3 regions of the Paenibacillus sp. NPDC057934 genome follow, and region 2 is predicted to be linked to each of the others. Evidence: riboswitches for the same ligand, from Rfam matches in the RefSeq annotation. Region 2 holds a riboswitch; each other region holds the start of a gene.
What was found. A riboswitch is a leader RNA that binds a small molecule or an ion and turns the genes downstream of it on or off. The one in region 2 is predicted to bind cyclic di-AMP.

Region 1 (7,518 bases), on a different contig from region 2:
ACCTTCTCTGATGGCCACACTGTGGAGCGAGTCTGGAATGGGGACAACAAGAATACAGCGTTCCAGTTGATCTCCAGCTCCCCACTATTGTCCGCAGAGATCGATCCCCAGCACACCCTTCTGCTGGAGAACAAACATATCAACAATTTCAGGCTAGCGGAGATCAAGCCGGATACCCTCTCCCGCTGGACGCTAACCTTGTCAAAACTGCTTGAAACTGTGCTTGGAACTCTGGTCTGGTGAGGTGGATGGGCTTGAAAACATCAATTATTCGCGGTTGGCAAAGTTTGAAGGAACAAACTTATATTCTGATCCTGCTATTCATCTACCGGCTGCTCTGGGGTTACTTTATGTATGGTTTCGTACGGGAGGCCGTAGTATCAGTCCTCCTGCGTTATCCTGAACACAACGCGGGGGGCAGCGGTATGTCCAGGCTGCTGTTCTACATCGAGGGTCAGCATAGTCTTACCTCGGACCCTGACGTACAGCGCTGGCTATGCATGCTGCTGGGGTTGACCGTGCTGCGACTGCTCATTTCCCCGTTCATTCGGGCGGGTCTGCTGCATGAGCTGCATCAGGAGCGTTCAGGAGAACGCGGTCTGTTCTTTTTTCCCGGCATGAAGAAGCATGGTCTGTCCGTGCTGGTCTTCAGCCTGGTAGAGTGGCTATTCGCCCTTCTACCCGTTTACTGGTTCGCACCCAAGATATATACACTGCTGCTGTCATCTTTAATGGACTATAAGCTGCTGCTGAATGGCATTCCCTATATTCTGGTCTGGTGCGCCTATGTGTATGTTATCCGCTTGCTGTTGTTGTACATGCAGTTCGGCTATACGGCCGGGACTGGTATGTTCTCTTCCCTGCTAATCGCCCTACGGTGCTTCCTCACCGCGATAGGGGTATCGCTCGTAATGGGAGCAGGCAGTCTGCTTCTCTTGGTGATCTACGCTTTGGGGATTATTTACTTCCCAGGCCTGCCCGCACTCCTGATCCGCCAACTCCTTCCGCTCCCGTCCACACTGCTTAAATTGTGGGGCATAGCGGCTCAATATGACCTATGGAGGAGTAAAGCATTCCCACAATAAATTCGCCCCACTCAGGGCATATTAGAAGAGTCATTGTTCCTGGATAACAGGAGCCGCGACTCTTTTTTTGTCATCTTCAGCAGAGCGATTTGCAAAATGGTAACGGGTTTGATACAATGGCTTCTGTACTACTAGTAACAACTTTGTAATCTTTTGAAGGCACTTCTTAATAACTTCATTTATGTCATGTATGCAGTTGTCGATACGTCACACTTTAGGTGCATAAAACGCCGAATTCCTTGCACCGGGAAGTGGGGGAACCATATTTTGGGTGAATTGATCTCGTAAGAGAGGGATCATAGGGGACCTTCTACCGAACCCTTAAGCTAACCTCGCAGGCCTTGGAAGGAGTACATCTTTTGAACAGACAGAATTTCAAGAAAATCATTGTTACAGCCACACTGGGCTTGGCACTCGCCATCGGTATCGGAACCAATAGCGCTTCAGCAGACTCCAAAATGGACTCGGTTATCACAAAAACCCTCGGAACCTCCTATAAAACTGGAGGGACAAGCACTGCGGGATTTGATTGTTCTGGATTCACTACATATGTATACAAAAGCATCGGCATTTCGTTGCCGCGCACATCCCAATCGCAATATAGCGCAGGTACCTCCATCTCTCGCAGTCAAATGCGGCCCGGAGACCTCGTATTCTTCAACACACTTGGTAACGGTGTATCTCATGTCGGCATCTTCGTCGGAAATGGTAAATTTGCCCAATCGTCATCTTCACGTGGCGTCATTATTAGCTCACTGAGTGAGAAATACTGGGCTGACCGCTACATTGGTGCCAAACGCATCATGAGCACAACTGCTTATAAAGCGGTTGCCTACGACTAAACAAACCTCTACACTACGACCATTCTATTTAACTTCATATCTATATTGTGCCTGGAGACTGATTATCATCATAGTCAATTTCCGGGTTTTTCCTATTTTATAGTATACGTATACACCTCAGGGGAGCAGATGAATCATCTTTGTGCCAAAAAACTCAATAAATTTTGGAAATTTCAGTTTGTCCTCTATTTTCAACGTTAATAGTGAGAATCCGCTCTTAAAATCCCATTTTTTGCGTACAAATATGCTATAAATGATTGCCAAGCGACGCTGTGTTTGTTACAATTAGCGCAGTGAGTTTTTAGTAACATTTTTGTAATTATTGAGTCACCTTTTTATAAGGTTTTGTCATGTATTCATATAGCAGTCTAATTCTAATCAACAGTATATGCCGAGTTCCCTAACCATTAGGGAAACGGGGGAACCACTTTGGGTGAATTGACCTCCTGTTCGAAGAGGGGTCATAGGGGACCTTCAACCGAACCCTTAAGCTAACCTCGTAGGCATTGGAAGGGGTTTACACTTTTGAAGAAGAAATTAGCAGCAGCAGTGCTTGGCTTTTCTATGATGCTTACCGCTATTGGAGCAGGAAGCGCTTTCGCCGATTCCAAGATGGATAAGGTGATTGACAAGGCTATCGGCACCAAGTACGTAGCTGGTGGCACGTCTACAAGTGGATTTGATTGCTCTGGTTTTACAATGTTTGTCTTCAACAAGATTGGTATTGATCTGCCACACCAATCCGGTTCCCAATATCAGATGGGCTCCACGGTGTCACGTGACGAACTTAGAGCAGGCGACCTGGTATTCTTCAATACCAGTGGCAAAGGAATCTCCCACGTTGGCGTTTATGTTGGCGAAGGCAAATTCGCCCATGCTTCATCTTCTCGTGGTGTAACGATCAGTTCATTGAGCGAGAGCTATTATGTTAGTCGTTATGTGGGTGCTAAACGCGTGATGAGTACGGATGCTTATCAGGCGCTTGCAACGGATACTCAAGATTTTGACGATGTACAATAAGTTATAAGTGAGTCCTTTTCCCGATTTTATCGAAATCTGGAGAAGGGCTTTTTTTGTCGTCTCTGTTACTCTTCATTACCCTTCCTGAAATTCACCAAACAACATTTTCCCGACTTTCTGCGCCCGATCTTATGCTTTTTGTATATAATTAAATTATAGAACTTTATCCTATGGAAAGGAGGACTCACGATCCTATGATTCATTTACCTGTTACGTTCCATGTGGTACCCATGGAGAACAGCCATGCTGAAGACATCTGCCAATGGAGCTATGAGCCTCCTTACAATATATATGGCTGGATGCCCTGGAAACAGATGGAGGAGCTCGGCATTGAGTTTGGCGATCCTCAGCTGCGTAGTGAGCAGTATGTATCTGTGCTGAACGATGAAGGCGATCTCTGCGGCTTCGCACAGCTGTTCCCGATGGAAGGTGTAGTACGTTTGGGGATCGGTATGCGTCCTGAGCTTTGCGGTCACGGAATGGGTCAGCACTTTGTCCGCGCCATTGTCCAAGCTGCAGTTCTGCGCTATCCTGGGCGGGAGGTTGATTTGGAGGTGCTGACCTGGAATCAGCGAGCCATACGGACTTACCAAAAGAGTGGTTTTACGATTTCAGACACTTATGAACGAATGACACCTACTGGAAGCAAACCATTTTATTGTATGGTCTATGAGAAATGATGCTATGTTATAGGAACTTTAAAGAAGTATCGCTTGGGCGTTCATTTTTTTGCCACAAATGCTATGATAACGCTTCACCTTCCGCTATAATATAGGGAGCAGCTTACATAGAAGGGACGATTGGGGATGCAAAAATGGATCATGAGCGGATTGTTTTTTGCCGCCTGCGCCTTTGCGGTAGTTCTAATGTTCACACTTCCAGGTAAAGAAGAGGTAGCTGAACAGAACAAGCCTACTATGCCTGAAATTCAGCTTGATGCCGCTAAGGCAGAAGCGACTGTGAAAGCCAATTGTATCACCTGCCATGGCGATCAGCTTCAAGGCGGGGTAGGACCTAGCTTGAAAAACGAAGGTGGCCAGCACGACGCTGCTGGGATTTACAGTATAGTAACCAAAGGACGGGGCCAAATGCCTTCCTTCAAGGAAAAGCTGGCGCCGGAGGAAATTGCGAACGTGGCCACATGGCTGGCTGAGAAGAAGTAAAGTGCCGCTGAGAGACAACACAAATACGCCCGTGACAGGATTTACATCCTGCTACACGGGCTTTTTCGCATGTATGAGTTACTGTACCATTGCTATGTTAAAGGAATACACGACAGGCTAGCGGGCCTTCTCGAAGGCTTCATTAAACTCTTGTGCACCACGAATGTCCAGCGGCGTAATTCCGCCATCTTCATGTGTCGTCAAGCGAAGCGTGACCGCTTTATAATCAATCGTAATATGCGGATGGTGGTCAAAAGCCTCAGCAATGGCGGCCACCGCATCGACGAAAGCAATTCCCTTCATATAATCGCTGAACATATATTTGCGTGTAATCGTATTTTTCACTAGCTTCCAGCCTTCCAGCTTGCCGATCTGCTCGATCAGTTCTTCCTCTGTAAGTAGCACATTGTTACCTCCCTTACTTAATTAGTAGCAAAGTTCCGATCGCCTTGTCTCTTTGCTTGTTTAAACAAAACATCCCTTAGCTTCTGAGGTCCAAGGGATGTGCCAGGATAAAGACAATTTTCGGTTTAATTGTATTCTTCAATCCCGGTAAATAGTACTTCGCTCCGTCAATTTTACCACGGGCGGCAGACTGCAGCAAATTCCGCTCTGCTATATTCCGATCAAACCAGGACAACAGAGGCCAAATCCTCTTCTCCGAGCAAAATATTGATCCGGTGTGTAGCCTTGTCGTAGATCACAACCCCGCTTCCCACCTCAATGACCGGTTCATTGCCCAGTGCATAGAACAGATCCTCAGCAAGCGCTTCCCATACCTCAAGCTTCGACTCCTGTGGCAGCTCCTGCCATTCCTCCGGGTCCATTTCAAAAAATAAAAATCCGTCGGTAATACGTCCGACGCCTTCGGTCAGTTCGTTCAAGATTTCTGCATAATCTCTACCATGTTTAACGCCCATGTGTATCACTCCGTTTTCTTCACTGATGAATAATAACTTACCTTATCCATTATAGCCGAAAAAATGACTTCACAAAAAAGGGAATGATGTCGATAAATAAGAATATAAGTTATTCCGTTTGGGTTAAGATGCCCTGCCGCGCTTCAAGGATGATCAACGCGGCGAAGTCGGATCACTTCTTAAATCTCATGGACGAGGTGCATAATGGAAATCTCAACAATAATCGGTCTAGTCTTTGGTCTGGTCGCTGTTCTTTGGGGGATGGTGCTAAAGGGCGCTCCTATCCAGAGTTTGGCCACTCCCGCTGCATACTTAATTATTTTATTGGGTACCGCCGCTTCAATCTTTATGGCTTTTCCATTTTCAGAAATCAAAAAGGTACCAAGCTTGTTCAAAATGATCTTTGTTAAAAAGAAAATGGTCAGCAAAGCGGAATTAATTACTACATTTATGGAATGGGCATCCATCACACGTCGCGAAGGTCTGCTGGCGCTGGAGTCCAAGGTTGATGAAATAGAGGATGGTTTCCTCCGGAACGGCATGCGGATGATTATCGACGGCAACGATCAGGAGTTTGTCCGCGATGTACTTATGGAGGATATCCGTGCTACTGAGGATCGTCATAAAGCCGGGGCGCTGATCTTCTCCCAAGCTGGCATGTACGCACCTACGCTGGGGGTACTAGGAGCCGTAATCGGACTTATCGCCGCGCTTGCCGACATGACCGAGATGGAAAAGCTCGCCCATGCTATTGGCGGGGCGTTTATTGCTACCGTACTTGGTATTTTCACAGGATATGTGCTGTGGCACCCGATTGCCAACAAGCTCAAACGCCTCTCCAAGCAGGAGATTGAAATCCGCCTAATGATGGTAGAAGGTCTGTTATCCATTCAATCCGGGGTCTCCACCATTGCTATTAATCAGAAGCTGGCAGTCTTCCTAACACCTACGGAACGCGCCAAGCTTCTGGACAAGGAGGCCGGTTCGAGTGAGCAAAAAGACTAGACACGAGGAACATGAGGAGCATGCCGACGAATCCTGGTTGCTGCCGTATTCCGACCTCATGACCCTGCTTGTCGCCTTGTTCCTCGTTATGTATGCTATGAGCGCTACCGATGCCAAGAAGTTCGAAGAGATGGCCCAGGCCTTCAGTTCCGCCCTGAACGGCGGAACCGGCGTTCTTACCGAACGGGCGGCAACACCTTCCGAGAGTAATCTGGACCAGGGAAAAGGCCAGAAGATGAACAATGTCATCTCCAAGAACACGGGAGAAGCGGAAATTGCCAAGCTGCGTCAGAAGGAACAGGAAGACCTTGAGAAGCTCAAGAAGCAGTTCGATCAATATATTAAGAACAATGGGCTGACTGACCTGCTCAGTACGAAGTTGAACCAATCCCAGCTTATGATTACGATCAGTGACAATGCCCTGTTCGCATCTGGACAGGCCGTAGTCAAAGATGAATCCAGACAGCTGGCCAAGTCCATCTCAACGATGCTGCAGCAATTCCCCGACTATGATGTAGTCGTTCAGGGACATACAGACAATATCCCGATTTCCAACACTAGCTATTCCTCCAACTGGGATCTCAGTGTGGACCGGGCCTTGCACTTCATGAAGATTCTACTGATTAATCCTAATCTCGATCCAAAGAAATTCAGTCCGATCGGATATGGTGAGTACCATCCTATCGCGGATAATTCCACAGCTGTAGGACGTGCGAAGAACCGCCGGGTTGAAGTCTCCATCATTCGGAAGTATCAGGAGTTCAAGCAATTCACAGGGATTCCACCATCCGATAATTAACTATCCGTCGTGACAAGCAAAGAGCGGCTCCTAAAGGTCTGACCTTAGGAGCCGCTTTTATTTGTTATCCTATTATACGATGTTAATGAGCCTACAGCAGTTCATAGTTCAACATAGCCCCTAGCTCGGATCTTTCGTCAGGCGACAAATCACGCCATTGTCCAACCGGCAAACTCCCCAAATTGATGTTCATGATACGGATGCGCTGAAGACGTCTGACCTCATATCCGAATGCACTGCACATACGGCGGATCTGCCGGTTCTTACCTTCAGTCAGAATAATCCGGAAGACCCGCTCTGTGATGCGTGTAACGGTGCAAGGCAGCGTCTTCTCACCGAGAATCTTGACGCCGCTCGACATCCCTGTAATAAAGGATGGTGTGATCGGCCGATCAACAGTTACTATATATTCCTTTTCATGGCGACCCTCTGATCGTAATATCTTGTTGACGATATCTCCGTCATTGGTCAGTAAAATCAGACCTTCAGAATCCTTGTCGAGCCGCCCGATCGGAAAGATCCGCTCTGAATGCCCTACAAAATCAACAATGTTGCCTTTAATATGCTCCTCTGTTGTGGAGGTGATGCCTATCGGTTTGTTCAATGCGATGTAAACGATAGCATTGCCCGTCTCCAGCAAATTACCATCAATCCTTACTTCATCACCCTGCTCGGCCTGACTAC
Region 2 (7,518 bases):
CGCCCTGATTCCCGAGCTGTCCCGGTTTCAGCAAAGTAATGAGATTGAACAGCTCGCCGAGGTCGTTCTGCACGGGGGTAGCGGTAAGCAGGAGACAGTATTTTTTACGCAGCTGTTGTACGAACTGGTAATTGGTTGACTTCTTATTCTTGAGCTTATGGGCCTCGTCAATAATCAGCATGTCGTACTCGTTATTCATCAGCACTTCTTTATGCGGATCACGTTTGGCGGTATCCAGTGAAGCGACAACAATGTCGTTGCCCCAGGAATAAGCTTTCTTCTGGGCAATGGCAGAAATGCCGAATTTGGCATTCAACTCCCGAACCCATTGCAGCACTAAGGAGGCCGGAACGAGAATCAGTACCTTGGACACGAGTCCACGTACGAGATACTCTTTGAGGATCAGCCCGGCTTCGATTGTTTTACCAAGTCCAACCTCATCGGCGAGAATGGCTCGTCCCGACATTTGGAATAGCACCTTATGGGCAGTATCGATTTGGTGGGGAAGCGGGGACAGTCCGGACAAGTGCTTCATACATTGCAACTCGTCGAAGCTACTTACCAGACCGGCTTCTTCGCCCTGCACGGCCAGCTGAGATAGTCGCCAGTCGCCCCAGGGTCCGCCTTTATCGAGCTTTGACTCCAAATCCTGTAGCCAGTTCCGGTTGAAAGAAAGAGGAACAGGCAGCACGGGCGCAGGCTGACTCGCCCCAGCGGGCAGAGAATTACGGAATAATTGCGTCATACAGCATTCTCCTCTCGCAGTGATTCATATCGAATGTGTAAGAGTAGTATGCGCGGAAAAGAGAGGATTCATAACCCGGGGAGAGTAAAAGCGGGAGAAGGGGAGTAGGGGATTGCGCTGTCCAGCGGATATATGGAGCGTTCGCGGAAGGATAGCCGCATGTGGGGTGAATTACAGTTCTAGAGGTTCTGCCAGATAGTATGCATATTGAACCCCAATATAATCTGAGATAAAACCCATGATCCGCTCTAGCTATTTCGTATTGACTATTGGCGGAACTCTCATACTTTACCGATCGTTCTCAATATGGTATGATGCATTTGAGACGGGAACATTAGCATGTCAGATCGTAAGTGAGATAGATATTTTTTTAATAATATTGAGAATGATCATTCTCGAAAATAAAAGGAGATGGATTCAATATGACAACACAAGATCAAAAGGGAAAAGTGGCATTGATTACAGGCGCTACTCGTGGAATTGGTGTGGAAACTGCTCGTGGGCTTGGCAAATTGGGAGCTACCGTAATTATCGGCGCCCGCGATGCGGATAAAGGACAAGCTGTTGCAGCGGAACTGAAACAAGAAGGATTAGATGTAGTGAGCGTAAAAATTGACGTGAATACCATTTCAGATCATGCTACCGTGTATGACTACATTGAGAAAAACTTTGGGAAACTAGATATATTAATTAATAATGCGGGGATCTTACTGGATGAAGAAAGTGTATCAGTCGAAGTTGTTAACCGTACAAGTACACTTCCAATTGAACTACTTAGAGAAACGTTTAATGTTAACTTTTTCTCACTGATCCAGCTGACACAAACGTTACTGCCGCTTATCCGTAAATCTGAAGCAGGGCGTATTGTAAATCTGTCCAGTGTTCTCGGTTCTCTGACTGTCCATTCAGATCCTGCTGCTCCAATTTATTCAATGAAGACATTTGCATATAATGCTTCTAAAACAGCCTTGAATGCATTTACTGTTCATTTAGCACACGAACTGAAGGACACGCCGATCAAGGTGAATTCCGTTCATCCGGGTTGGGTCCGCACTGGACTTGGAGGAGAGAAAGCCTCTTTGGATGAAAGAGAAGGAAGTCTGACCAGTATTAAGTTTGCTACACTGCCAGCCGATGGTCCAACAGGCGGGTTCTATCACCAAGACCAGCAACTGCCTTGGTAATAGCGATTTAAGATTTCTAACTTTCTGTTATTGATTATACTTGTAATTAAAAGACGCTATCATTCCAATTCTTTGGTGCTTGTAGCGTCTTTTTGCTATTCCGAAAATGTACCCTGAATCAGAGGTCGCCACCTATAAAACCTGGAAATGAAGATAGTTGTGACAAAATAACTGATATTATAATCTAATTAATCTCAAACCACAGTTACCCGCAGTGATTACAAGAATGTTACCAGTCTTTTACTTTCATATTCATGTACGCCTGCGGGACCGATAGAGGAAGAATTGATAGAAATATCAGGCCCGATTCCGCGAAAAATAACCGGTAAATAGCAGTATAATCTATAAATATGTAGAAAGAATGTGGGAGCAAATAAAGTTATGAATCTATCAAATAGCATTGACAGAAGGGGGACATCTATACTACTATACAAATAGTTACAAAATATTAATCAATGTTGCCGAATTTCAATCGTTGAAAACGGGGGAACCACATCTGGGTGAATTATTCCTGAAAGCAAGGGAATATAGGGAAACCTTTAACCGAACCCTCAGCTAACTCCGTAGGCATTTGAAGGGAGAATCACGGTCTGAAGAAGTTTATTGTTTCTGTACTTGGAGCCGCTATTCTATTAACTGCAGCAGCACCAGCCGCCTTTGCCAGTGACGTTAAGATCGAGAATGAAGTGAACCAACTCCTTGGTACTCCTTATGTATGGGGAGGCACAACAGCAGCGGGTTTTGATTGTTCCGGATTTATTTTATACATATTCAATAAGTTCAATGCCGGAGATCTTCCGCGTACCTCGCAGTCCCAAGCTAAAGCTGGAACAGCTGTAGCTAAAGAAGATCTTCGTGTCGGAGATTTAGTATTCTTTAATACCCTCGGTAACGGAATTTCTCATGCGGGTATTTATATCGGTGATGGTGAGTTCGCTCATTCCTCCAGCAGCAAGGGCGTTCGCATCAGCAAATTGTCGGAATCGTATTATGCTGATCGTTATGTTACCGCACGCCGTGTCGTGAGTGAGACAAGCTATCTGGCCATGACTGGACAGAAGTAATCCAGGAAATACATAAAAGGTGCCCCGAATTAGCTAGCTTTCTGGCTGTTCGGGGCACCTTTTATTTTGAGAGTATGCTAGGAGATTAGCGTAAAATATAGCCGCCGTCTGGGAACAGGGTGCTGCCGGTGGTATATCCGTTCGTCATCAGATATACGACAGTATGTGCGGCTTCTGCGGCTGTGCCGATCCGGCCGAGCAGGTTGATTTTGGCATAGGCGTTATAGGATTCATCCCGAACTGCCTGTTCGGCGCCATCCCAGTTAAATTCTGTGTGGATCGTTCCCGGGGAAATGACATTGACCCGAATAGGGGCCAGCTCCACCGCCAGTGCTTTACCCAGACTTTCGATGGCTCCATTGCAGGCAGCGTAGGAAGCGCCATCTGTGAGCGGTCTTTGCCCAAAGGCACCGGACATCAGTACGACCGATCCATTCGGGCGCATCTGCGGGGCAGCATATTTTACAGTATTGTATTGTGGCCAGAATTTGGCGTCAAAACAACTGCGGGCAACCTCCGCACTTGACGTAATCGGCCCTCTGACATAGCTGGCACCAGGCGTGAACAGATGATCGAACGGACCCACTTGCTCGAAAAAGGATTTCAGCTGTTCCTCATCTTTGTTATCCAATGTGTATATTTCCACGGAGTCTGCGCCCAGTCTCTCCTTGGCTAGTTCCAGTTTGTCCAAGGACCGACCTGCCAGAACGACGAATGCACCTTGCTCCACCGCTTGCTTGGCCGTTGCGAGGCCAATCCCGGAGCTTCCTCCTATAATAACGACCCGTTGATTTTGTAAAGTAAGAGTTGACATGATAGGTTGTTCTCCTTTATTCGTATGTTAGTTTCTATTCTATTATTGGGTAAAATAACGGCGCTGCACAGTACGCACTTTATTCGTACCCGGTACGAAAATTCGTACTATTTAGGAGAGACGTGCAATGGAGGGGCGTCACAGGTATGATGAAGAGAACAGGAGAGGTGATGATGATGAAACGAAATTCGCAGGAACCCAGACTGACAGGCGTTCTGGCAACCTTGGATGTCATTGGGGGCAAATGGAAGCCGCTGATCCTGTTCATGCTGCTGGTGGACGGGACGCAGCGGTTCGGGGAACTGCGGCGGAGGATACCGGACGTGTCCCAAGGCACGCTCACAAAGCAGCTACGGGAGCTGGAGGAGGACGGGCTCATTGACCGGATCTTTTATCAGGAGATGCCTCCACGCGTGGAATACAGCCTTTCTGAGCATGGCAGGACGATTGCTGTGGTGTTGGACAGTATGTGTGGTTGGGGGAGAAGCCATCTCAGCTTCGTAAATGAACGTGAAGGTGCCGAGACGACTGTCAGGGAGAACTGAGGGGACGGTAGCCTGAGGAAAATAGCCTGTAGGGCACATTTAGCCGGATAGGGTGTCTACAATCTCGTTAACAAGTTAAAAGCTGCTGAACAGCTTGCTATAGCCGTATAAAAAGAGCAGAGCCGAGGATGTCGGCTCTGCTCTTTTGGATGACAGGATTATTCGCCAGATGGGCGAGACCTATTGTTCCAGGCGGTGGCCGCCGTGGAAGACTGGTCCTACGTACTGGTTGAACGCGAATCCGTTGCGAATGGCCGCAGAGACGAAGTCTTTCGCTGTGGCAACCGCTTCGTCTACGGTCAGGCCGTTCGCCAGTCCACCGGTAATCGCAGCCGCAAAGGTGCAGCCTGCGCCGTGGTTATGCGCCGGTTCGATTTTATCTGCTTCGAAGACGGTGTAGTCTGTACCGTTAAAGAAGACGTCGATCGCTTTGGAGCCATCCAGCGCCTTACCGCCCTTGACTACAACATTGCGGGCACCTAGTCCGTGGATCAATCGTGCAGCTTCTTTCATATCTTCGATAGTAGTGAGTTTGCCGAGACCAGACAATACACCTGCTTCAAACAGGTTAGGTGTAACTACGGTGGCCAGAGGCAGCAGCAAATCGCGGATCGCTTGCGCGCTCTCCGGGTTCAGTACCTCGTCTTCACCTTTGCAGACCATAACAGGATCAATGACAACATTGCTCTGCAGATTCTCACGGATCGCTTGCTCGGCTACCTTAACGATTTCTACACTGCCCAGCATGCCGGTCTTCATGGCATGAACTGGACCGCCAGCGAAAATGGTTTTGAGCTGCTCGGCAACGATAGCGGCATCCACCGGATAGACATTATGGTGCCAGCCGTTGTCCGGGTCCATTGTTACAATGGTGGTCAGCGCGCTGAAGCCGTACGTTCCATATTCCTCAAAAGTTTTCAGGTCAGCCTGAATGCCAGCGCCCCCGCTGGAGTCACTACCGGCAATGGTTAAAGTCTTGATTATTTTTGACAATGCAAACGTCCCCTTCTTCTATGTCTCAATTCATAAGTACGAATTGAATTGATTATAACAAAAATCGGCACTTAGTGAAAATACATCAGAGTTTCATATTATACATTGAAAAAATCATGAAATCTCTGTTAGTCTGATAGAGTCCATTTTTTACAATAACATAAGGATAGTTTACACTGTGAAGGGACTTTTGTCTGATGAAGATTGTGCGAATTATTGCTCAGGTGGTACTGCTGTACTTATTCTCCCTGGCTGGCGAGGCTGTGAAGCAGCTTTTGCATCTTCCCATACCGGGAAGTATTATCGGCCTGTTGCTTCTATTTATTCTGTTGTTGTGCCGGGTTGTGCCTGTCCGCTGGATTGAGCACGGGTCTGCGGCGATCCTGGCATATCTTCCTTTGTTTTTTATTCCCGCTACAGCTGGCATTGTCAATCACTTGAGTCTGTTTAGTGGAAAAGGGCTGCTGCTGATTGTAGTGCTGATCTTGAGTACGGCCGTCACAATCGGTGCGGCGGCGCATTCCAGCAGATGGTTTGCCAGATGGAGCATGGATGTACCAAGGAACCTGCCAGGTACGGAAGAGAAAGGGAAGGAAGCTTGATGATTCTGACTGCGATTGCAATTGTATTTTTCAATGTAAGCATATATGTAGTGATGGCCTTGATCTATAAAAGATTTCGCATCCCTGTTCTAATGCCAGCCTTAACGGCGACGTTCATGGTCGTCGTCCTGCTGTTGTACTTTGAAATTCCCTACGATACCTACATGATCGGCGGACAGTGGATTAACAAGCTGCTGGGTCCCGCAGTGGTGTCTTTAGCTTATCCGCTCTATAACCAGCGTCATGTGCTGCGTCGTAACCTTCCAGCGGTTCTGGGAGGCACGCTAACTGGACTCTTAGTAGGCATGTTCAGTGGAATCCTGCTTGCTCTGCTAATGGGCTTTCCGAAGCAGTATATTCTGTCCCTTCTGCCTAAGTCCATCACGACTCCAGTAGCGATCCAGATCTCTGGCAGCTTGGGTGGGGAGTCGTCCCTGACGTCTGTCTTTGTTATGATTGCTGGATTTACCGGTGCCATTGCCGGTCCGTACATCCTGAAGCTGTTCAGAGTCCGTAGCGAGATTGGAATTGGGATTGGTCTAGGAACGGCCTCTCATGCACTGGGAACGGCTAAGGCGCTGGAGTATGGAGAACAGTCCTTGTCCATGAGCTCGGTAGCGATGACCGTATGCGCCATTGCAGGTTCCTTCACTGCTCCACTGGTGGCCTGGCTGCTGTATCACTAGCGACATAGAAAACGGGTACCGTCCTAATCATAAGGAGGGTACCCGTTTTCTTGTTCACTATTTGAACAATAGAGTCTGGATCGCATGACCCGGAATGGAGGTCTCAGCCAGCTGTTCACGGCAACGGAGGGTGAACGGCAGCTCATTGTCCGTCCGGTTCAAGACGACAACGGCAATGGTTCCGTCTGGGTTGCGGAACGCCGTTGTCTCCAGATGATCGGTGTACTTGGAGCTTCCAATGCGCTTGGCGCCTGGACGAATATATTTACTGAAATGCCCGATGTAGTAGTAGGAGCTCTCAAAGATGAGTTCATCCTGTACGGTGTCGCCAATAATCGGGGCGTCGCAGAAGTTGCCTACATGGTTAGGACCACCTTGCTCGTCGAGCAGGATATTCCAGTCGGTCCAAGTGGACATCCAATTGTTCAGGTTACCGATGATGTCATGGCCATAACGCTCGCCTGTCTTCCAGGAACCGAGGTGAACGCCACCTTCTTGACAACCTTCGCTGAAGAAGAGTTTCTTATCCGGGAAGCGGTCATGTACCGCAGACAACGCTTCAAAGTGATCTCCGGAGTACCAGTGGAAGCAGATGCCCCAGATGTACTTGGATGCGGCTTGGTCTTCAAAAGCAACCTTGGCACGATCATAGACACGTTCCTTGTTGTGATCCCAGATCAATACCTTAACGTGGGACAAGCCGGCTTTTTCCAGTGCAGGTCCGAGATAATCGCGGACAAAATCCTTTTCTTCTTCAGCGGTGTAGATACAGGAATCCCAAATTTGTTGTGCTTTGGCTTCATTCTGTACGCTGACTCCCCAGATATCGATGCCTTCTTCGGCATAAGCTTGGATGTATTTAACGAAAAGGTTGGCCCAGGCTTC
Region 3 (7,518 bases), on a different contig from region 2:
TCAGGATCCCCTGGAGTCTTGGAGCGGTTAAACAGGTAGACGATATAAGCGACTAGGAACGGCATGACAATGGCAAAGATGCCTGCCCACACATTGACACTTTCCTTCATAAAGATCAGCGTCACGCCCATCAGAATGCTGTCAAACACGACATGGCTGAACATGACGGCAATAAAGCCGTAGCGTAGGAAAATGTAGCTGAACAACAGTCCGATCACAGTCAGCTCAATCGGGCGCGAGGAGATTGGATAGATCGGGTACAGCGTATGCCCGAAAGCCCAGATGAGGGTGGTGATCAGGCTGGCAACCAATGTGCTGCGCACGATTTTCTTCAGCATGCGAATACCGAACAGGCGGTAGATGGCCTCCTCAGACAGGCCCGCCAGCCAGGCTACGACCGGTAGCAGCCATGCGTACCTCATATTATAAGGCGACTGGCTGGCATCGGTTGTGGACCAATTGTGCAGGGTCAATGACAGGAGGATGAACATCAGCGTTTGTACCCCAAGCAGGACAAAGGCCCAGACGTACCCGGCACGAATGCTGTCCAGTACATATTGGCCGTATCCCGGCTCTTTGGCACGGGGCCATGGATTCATTCCTTCTTCTTTACGCCAGAGGCCGTCTCCGCCGACCAGTGAGAAGTAGAGAAGGGAAGACATGAGCAGGCTGTACAGTACATAAATCACGAACATCACAATGGCCGTAACCCGTGCCTCCACATTATCACCGGAGGTCTCCGGCAGCATGTTGTACGTAGTGGCCATCATGATCAGGAAATGAACTGTGCTGAGGAAGAGGCCGCGCTTAAAGGAAGTATGGCTCCGCTTCAGGATGCTGTAGATCAGGGCCAGTATGCCCAGAGCTATGGTCGGTAGGCCGTAACCGTACAGAGTCAATTTTGTAGCCAGCGACTTTTGGCTGTCAACGTACGTGTTATGCCAGCCTGGTGCTGCAAATCCAGGCTTGAAGGAGGAAACATCTCCTCCATCAAAAGTAAATTGATACTGCAGGCGTGATTCTCCTACAGTGACCGAGCTGTCTGTGTATGCCAGCCCGGAACTACTGCTACCCGGCTCAATTTGCAGCTTGGCAGGATTAACGCCCCATTCCTTCAGCCAGGGACGGGCCAGTTGTTCCTTCTGTGCTAAGGACAGTGGCGTTTCCTCCTCGCTCGCGGCAATGGAATGAGAACCGCTGCGCGAATTGCCGCCTGGAACGGCTGCCCCGCGGGCAAAGCTGACCGCCTGCCCGGTATACATATTAAGATTCACGGTCAGAAGAGTACCATTCTGACCTGCAGGTGTGAAGGCCGCATGATAAACATCGTAGGGATAACGCTGATCCAGTTTCTTTTTACTATAATCCTCCAGTAGTTTCTCCCGCGACATATAGCCGAAGAAGGAAGAGTCGGACTGGTAGGTGATGTTCCATTCTCCGTCCGAGACGGTATAGCCCAGCTTCTGTGCCGCGAATGCCGCAGCGTTATTCCGTGCCACGTCTTTGCTGATTACTGCGGTACTTCCTTCAGGTGCGCCTCCGAGTAAGGAAGGAAACACCTGGAACATAATGAATAGGGCAATGCCTATGATGCCCGAAATAATTAGCCCTTTGGAGAGAGGGCGCTGCTTAAGGGGGTGGCCGACGGGATTCATATAACGCCTCCTTTTGGGTGAACTCATGTATTATGGCACTACTTGCAATATGATACAAATGAGAGCAATCCAGTTATTTTGCTTGTCTACAATCTGCTAACAAGTATTCTTACGCAGAGGGGCCTGTTTTTATGATTTTAATGTTTCTTTCTGACCATTTCATTGCTTTGAGCGATAACGAGGTGTAGATATCTGGCCCCAAGAGGGAGGCAGGCCGCGGCAAGCGGCAATCCGATCAAGGTTACCCATCCAAGCAGCAGCCAATTTGGCGACTGTCCGATTTGTATATTTTCCGGGAGCAGGGTATGATTCACAATCGTTTGTTGAAGCGCAATGATCATATACAGCGGAAAGATCAGTGCGATCAATATCTTTGACTTCATCAGATAATAGCTGATTTGCAGCAGGCAGAGGGACAGGATGAGCATCAGCGTTGATGTTAAGAAGATGTATGCAAACCAATGCAGATAATCAGTAACAGAAGCGAAATGGGCTCTTCCTCCTGCGAGAGCTGCCCCGATTCCAGCCAGAGTGGCTATGCTCAGCATCAGATGTAGGCGAAGGACGGTGACCCCTGTTGCGAAGATACTAGATGTTATAAGCAGCAGTCTAGGATGTGGAAAAGAGAGGCGCCAATTCAGCTGCTTGTGCTCGACCCCGCTTTTGCACATGATCCATATGGAAGCTACCAGTACAGGCAAGATAAATAGCATCTTGGTCAGAGTCAGTACAAACTGATCGTCTTCGGGGAACAGGTAGAACAAGATAAACGTTCCAGCAAGGACGGCTCCCTTGATCACCTTAATGGGTATTAATCCTTCAACATATTGCAGGCGGCTGCGCTCCAGTTGATACAGTGCCTGGAATCCGGAAGAACGTCGGTACGATTTCACAGTGTTCTGCTCTTTAACAAATGGAAGCTGTACGGCCAGGAAATTGTAGCGGATCTCACTCATTCTTTCGAGACCAGCCTTGGCAATCCAATGAATCAGCATGTAGCTCAGAGGCCAGCCAATCAGCAGAATACCTAGCGTATACAGCAGTATATAGGACGGATTCAGGTATTGTAATGGCTCACCGTTCAAAGCAGTGGAATTCAAGTATGTGGCCAAAGCCATCAATGGAGACAGCCATAATAGTGAAAAGGGGACGAGCAGCAGCAGCTTCCAGCCCATAAGAATGGTTCCTGCCAGCAATCCGCATACGATGGCGAGCGGAAAGATGGAAGCCATAAAGAGTGCATGAGCGACTACTGTCAGGACGAGCTCTTTGAGCAGAAGGTGCTCATAGTGTCCTGTCAGGTTGAAGAGTACATACAGTCCGATATTAGAAGCGATAACGATGGAAGCAAGATACAATCCATGCTTAAACAGGCTGATCGCCTTGGCATACAGCAGAAGCGTGCGGGAGTGCGGGAAATTCAGAATCCACTCCCGGCTACTATGGACTGTAAACAACAGCATATCCACTGAAGAAAGATACATAACGATCCCTATCATAAGAATGGTGCCTGCTGTAAAGGGACCTTGCAGAGAAGGCTGTCTGCTATGAAAGAGATACCATCCGATACCCAAGAGCAGAGTGAATAGCGCTACAGTAATCCCCCAAAAAGATTGTCTGCCCCATTTATACGGATTATAGCGGCTATACTCCAGATCTGTTAATGCTCTAAGCGTTGTCATGCGAACACTTCCCTGTAACGGGATTCAACGGACTGACCGGACTTACGGAGCTGTTCCACATCCTCAACACCTTGAATCCGTCCGTTACCGATTAGAATGAGGCGGTCAAACAGTAGCTCCATTTCCCGGATATCATGCGTAGCAATAAAAAAGGTACGCTCACCATCAGCCATCTCGCCCACAACTGTGGACGCAATTTCCTCTCTGGAAATAAGGTCCACGCCAGTGAAGGGCTCATCGAGTATGACTAACGGAGCTTTGCGGGACAGGCAGGTCAGCAGTTGCAGTCTGGCTTCTTCCCCGCGGGATAAGGTTGAGATACGGGATTCCCTCTTAACGGAAAGCTGACCCATTAGCTGCTCTGCCTTCACATTGTCCCAATCGGGATATATGCCTTCAGCAAAGTGAAGCCAGCGCCCTACAGTCAGCCATCCAGGCAGGCTGCTGCGGTCCGGCAGCAGGGATAATTGTCCTAGACGCTCTACACCGGCAGATTCGCCGAAAATCTTCACGGAGCCGGAGTCTGGTGTAGCCAGTCCGGTGATCAGACGTAATAGGGTAGACTTACCCGCACCGTTAGGACCGAGCAGTCCCGTGATACTGCCTTGGGGAATATGGAAACTTACGTCGTCCAGAATTGTTTTTTTCCTCGCGTGGAGGGTTAGGTTCTGACATTGCACGGCGGCCGTGTGTTCTGGCAGTGCAGAAATATCGTTATTCATACGCATCAAGATTCCTCCTTATCAAATTGCAGCATCTGCTCAACTGATAGCCCCAGGCTGTCACCCGCAGCTTTAAATTGTCGCACGGCCTCCAGGATCATTTCCTTGCGGGCCTCCCCGATGACATCCTGTTCTCTCGTAACAAAGGTACCCTGTCCACGATAGGTGACGATCAGGCCCATTCGCTCCAGCTCCTGATAGGTTCTTGCAGCTGTAGTGGGATTCACGCCTCGGTCGGCGGCCAAGTCCCTGACTGATGGCAGACGCGAGCCAAGTGGGATGAGACCAGTAACAATCCGGCCCCGGATGGCTTCGACGAATTGTTCATAGATGGGACGCGAGGGATTGATCTGAAATTGCTGTGGCAGCAGCTCCAAAGATTCTTCCATGTCTACCCCCTAGTAGGAATAATGTGTATGGGTATGGATCATACACTTGTTGTATGTAGTGTATCATTTCTCACCATACAATTTCAAGGTTTAAAAGTTCTACGTATTCATGAAACCGTGAAAAACGATGCAATCACAGGCAAGTCACGGAAAAGGAATGAGAACAGGGTCTCCTGCGTTCGCGGTCTCTCTTTAAGACATTATTTTATCCAAATATACTTAATAGTGTCTTTGTGATGTCAGGACAGAACGTATATAATTTGAATGCAATTAGATATAAGCCGAATTTCAATTGAAAACGGGGGAACCATAAGAAGTGAAAGGTGCTTGCAGACGTAAGTTTGAGCGCCGATCTTCAGGGGTGAATTTCGTTCCGGGAACGAATAGGGCAGCCTGCAGCCGCCCGAATCCGTCAGCTAACCTCGTAGGCTTCAGAACACTGCAGGAACCAAGGGGTAGAGGCATTGGTGTTCCAGTGCTTTTTTTGTTTGGCATTCTAATGGCATACACCGTCAATTTATTATAGTGAGAGGTGAGGATTTGGCTCCGCCATTCCCCAAGTTGAACCGTTTCACAATATTGAAGCTTTCCCCGCCCCAGACGCTGGTACTCGGTTTTGCGGCGATTATTTTGATTGGCACGCTGCTGCTGATGCTTCCGGTTTCCAGTCGGTCGGGACATTCATTAAATTTTATAGATGCGCTATTTACAGCAACTTCTGCTACCTGCGTTACCGGGTTGGTAGTCGTGGACACCGGTACGTATTTCTCCCTTTTCGGGCAGACCGTCATTATGCTCCTGATTCAGGTTGGCGGCCTGGGCTTCATGACGATGGCAACGCTCTTTGCTCTGGTGTTAAAGCGGAAAATCTCGCTGCGCGACCGGCTTATCCTACAAGAGGCCATGAATCAGAGCTCGATGGAAGGCATTGTACGGCTCATCCGCCGAGTACTGATCTATTCACTCATGATCGAGGGGAGTGCGGCACTGCTGCTGTCGATACGCTGGGCGTTTGATATGCCGCTCGGCAAGGCGATTTATTTTGGACTGTTCCACTCCATTTCCATGTTCAACAATGCAGGTTTTGACCTGTTCGGGCATTACAGTAGCCTGATGGGATATGTAAATGACCCTGTAGTGAATCTGATTGTTATGTTCCTGATTGTCACTGGTGGCCTTGGATTTATCGTAATTGCCGATATCGTCGATTACCGGCGCAAGCGCAGGTTGTCGCTGCACAGCAAGGTTGTATTATCCACAACCGCAGCGTTGATTTTGGCGGGGACGCTCGTGATTTTTGTATTTGAATTTACGAATCCGCGGAGCATGGGCTCCTTGAACATTGGCGGCAAAATACTGTCTGCATTCTTCCAGTCTGTCACACCCCGTACAGCTGGGGCTAATACGCTGGATATTTCCGGGCTGCGTCAGGCCACGCAATTTTTTATTGTGATTCTAATGTTTATCGGTGCTTCTCCCGGTTCTACCGGTGGCGGGATCAAAACAACGACTTTTACGCTCATGATTGGTGCCGTAATCTCTATGTTGCGTGGGCGTGAGGATATTGTATTCTTCCGTTACCGGCTGGCGCAGGAGCGGGTGTTCAAAGCACTGACCATTACCTTGCTCGCTCTCCTATTGATTGTCACTGTATCTATGGTGCTCTCGACGACCGAGGGACGCGACTTTTTAGAGATTCTGTTCGAGACGACATCGGCTTTCGCGACTGTGGGGCTGAGCATGGGATTGACGCCGGAGCTGTCGTTAGTTGGCAAAATCCTCATCTGTTTCACCATGTTTGCTGGCAGGCTGGGACTATTAACGCTGGCCTACGCACTTGGTCCAAAACAGGGTAAACCATTGTATCAGTATCCGGAAGGCAAAATGATTATTGGATAAGGAGTTATCGGGAGATGAAACCACAGCAATTTGTAGTAATTGGGCTGGGACGGTTCGGTTCAAGCTTGGCGCTTGAGCTGATGGATATGGGCTATGAGGTGCTCGGCGTGGACCATCTGGAAGAACGGGTGGAGGAGATGAGTGACAAGCTCACCCATGCGGTGATGGCGGATGCCACAGACGAGGGCATTTTGCGTTCGCTCGGTGTCAGAAATTTCGACTGCGGCATTGTAGCCATTGGCGATAATATGGAGCGTAGTATTCTGACAGCCATTCTGCTGAAGGAACTTGGCGTCAAGCAGGTGGTAGCCAAAGCCATATCTATTCTTCATGGACGTGCTTTGACCAAGCTGGGTGTGGACCGGGTGATTTTCCCGGAGCGGGATATGGGGATTCGGGTGGCTCACCAGTTGGTTACTCCCAATCTGCTGGATTATATCGAAATATCCAAGGATTATAAAATCGTCGAGATGAATGTTCCATCGTGCATGGATGGTAAGAGTTTGTCTCAGTTGAATACCCGTGCCAAATACGGATGTAGTATCATCGCCATCAACAGGGAGAGTGGAATTATCGTCGCTCCGACTGCGCTGGATTCCTTGCATGAAGGTGATATTATGGTCGTCATCGGCTCCAATGAGGGTATTGATCAATTTGAGGAAGAAGCGGTTAACCTGTAATTATATATCCCAAAAACCCGTCTGCGGCTTGTCCGCAGGCGGGTTTTTTTAAGACCAAAGGCCTCTTCTCAATCGGCCAGCTTTGGCAGGAACACTTCTTCTGTCACCTGCACCAGTGACCGGGCAGCACCGCTGAGCCCACCGCCGTCTCGGTAGATCAGACAGGTCGTCCGCTGGGTCTGCTCCAACTCCTTGATATGCAGCGAGACGAGCCCGCTACCATTAAGCAGTTCGGGACGCAGATAGGATTTGGGCAAGAGTGCCGCGGTCTTGGCCGTCGGCAGCAGCCGGACGATCGCCTCGAAAGAATCAATTTCCATACGCACATCGGGATCAATACCGCAACGCTGGAACAGGTCGTCGGTCAGGCGGCGGTACCAGGTTCCCTTCGAGAACAGGATCATCGGCAGGCGTGAGAGATGGTCCATGCTTAGCTTGGGCAGGAGCGTAAGAGGATGCTGACTGGAAACCACCAGGCGGAGCTGATCCTC

Region 1: it holds a riboswitch for cyclic di-AMP, as region 2 does, so the genes downstream of both, ACFVRY_RS29110 (C40 family peptidase) here and ACFVRY_RS00465 (C40 family peptidase) in region 2, are expected to answer to the same signal.
Region 3: it holds a riboswitch for cyclic di-AMP, as region 2 does, so the genes downstream of both, ACFVRY_RS19785 (TrkH family potassium uptake protein) here and ACFVRY_RS00465 (C40 family peptidase) in region 2, are expected to answer to the same signal.

Annotation. Positions count from the first base shown of each region.
Region 1 covers NZ_JBHVPB010000022.1:12,478-19,995, reverse strand. The annotation lists gene ACFVRY_RS29125 (M1 family metallopeptidase) at 1-243, shown strand, start outside; gene ACFVRY_RS29120 (hypothetical protein) at 255-1,085, shown strand; cyclic di-AMP (ydaO/yuaA leader) riboswitch at 1,304-1,441, shown strand; gene ACFVRY_RS29115 (C40 family peptidase) at 1,445-1,927, shown strand; cyclic di-AMP (ydaO/yuaA leader) riboswitch at 2,307-2,448, shown strand; gene ACFVRY_RS29110 (C40 family peptidase) at 2,453-2,947, shown strand; gene ACFVRY_RS29105 (GNAT family N-acetyltransferase) at 3,142-3,627, shown strand; gene ACFVRY_RS29100 (c-type cytochrome) at 3,754-4,110, shown strand; gene ACFVRY_RS29095 (4a-hydroxytetrahydrobiopterin dehydratase) at 4,228-4,515, opposite strand; gene ACFVRY_RS29090 (hypothetical protein) at 4,737-5,030, opposite strand; gene motA (flagellar motor stator protein MotA) at 5,235-6,035, shown strand; gene motB (flagellar motor protein MotB) at 6,019-6,834, shown strand; gene rluF (23S rRNA pseudouridine(2604) synthase RluF) at 6,926-7,518, opposite strand, start outside.
Region 2 covers NZ_JBHVPB010000001.1:102,188-109,705, forward strand. The annotation lists gene ACFVRY_RS00455 (DEAD/DEAH box helicase) at 1-745, opposite strand, end outside; gene ACFVRY_RS00460 (SDR family oxidoreductase) at 1,168-1,929, shown strand; cyclic di-AMP (ydaO/yuaA leader) riboswitch at 2,379-2,515, shown strand; gene ACFVRY_RS00465 (C40 family peptidase) at 2,520-2,993, shown strand; gene ACFVRY_RS00470 (SDR family oxidoreductase) at 3,079-3,807, opposite strand; gene ACFVRY_RS00475 (winged helix-turn-helix transcriptional regulator) at 3,981-4,352, shown strand; gene thiD (bifunctional hydroxymethylpyrimidine kinase/phosphomethylpyrimidine kinase) at 4,533-5,345, opposite strand; gene ACFVRY_RS00485 (CidA/LrgA family protein) at 5,543-5,947, shown strand; gene ACFVRY_RS00490 (LrgB family protein) at 5,947-6,633, shown strand; gene ACFVRY_RS00495 (glycoside hydrolase family 30 protein) at 6,691-7,518, opposite strand, start outside.
Region 3 covers NZ_JBHVPB010000008.1:264,032-271,549, reverse strand. The annotation lists gene ACFVRY_RS19805 (CPBP family intramembrane glutamic endopeptidase) at 1-1,655, opposite strand, end outside; gene ACFVRY_RS19800 (hypothetical protein) at 1,793-3,337, opposite strand; gene ACFVRY_RS19795 (ABC transporter ATP-binding protein) at 3,334-4,065, opposite strand; gene ACFVRY_RS19790 (GntR family transcriptional regulator) at 4,065-4,448, opposite strand; cyclic di-AMP (ydaO/yuaA leader) riboswitch at 4,718-4,895, shown strand; gene ACFVRY_RS19785 (TrkH family potassium uptake protein) at 5,010-6,347, shown strand; gene ACFVRY_RS19780 (potassium channel family protein) at 6,362-7,027, shown strand; gene ACFVRY_RS19775 (LysR family transcriptional regulator) at 7,096-7,518, opposite strand, start outside.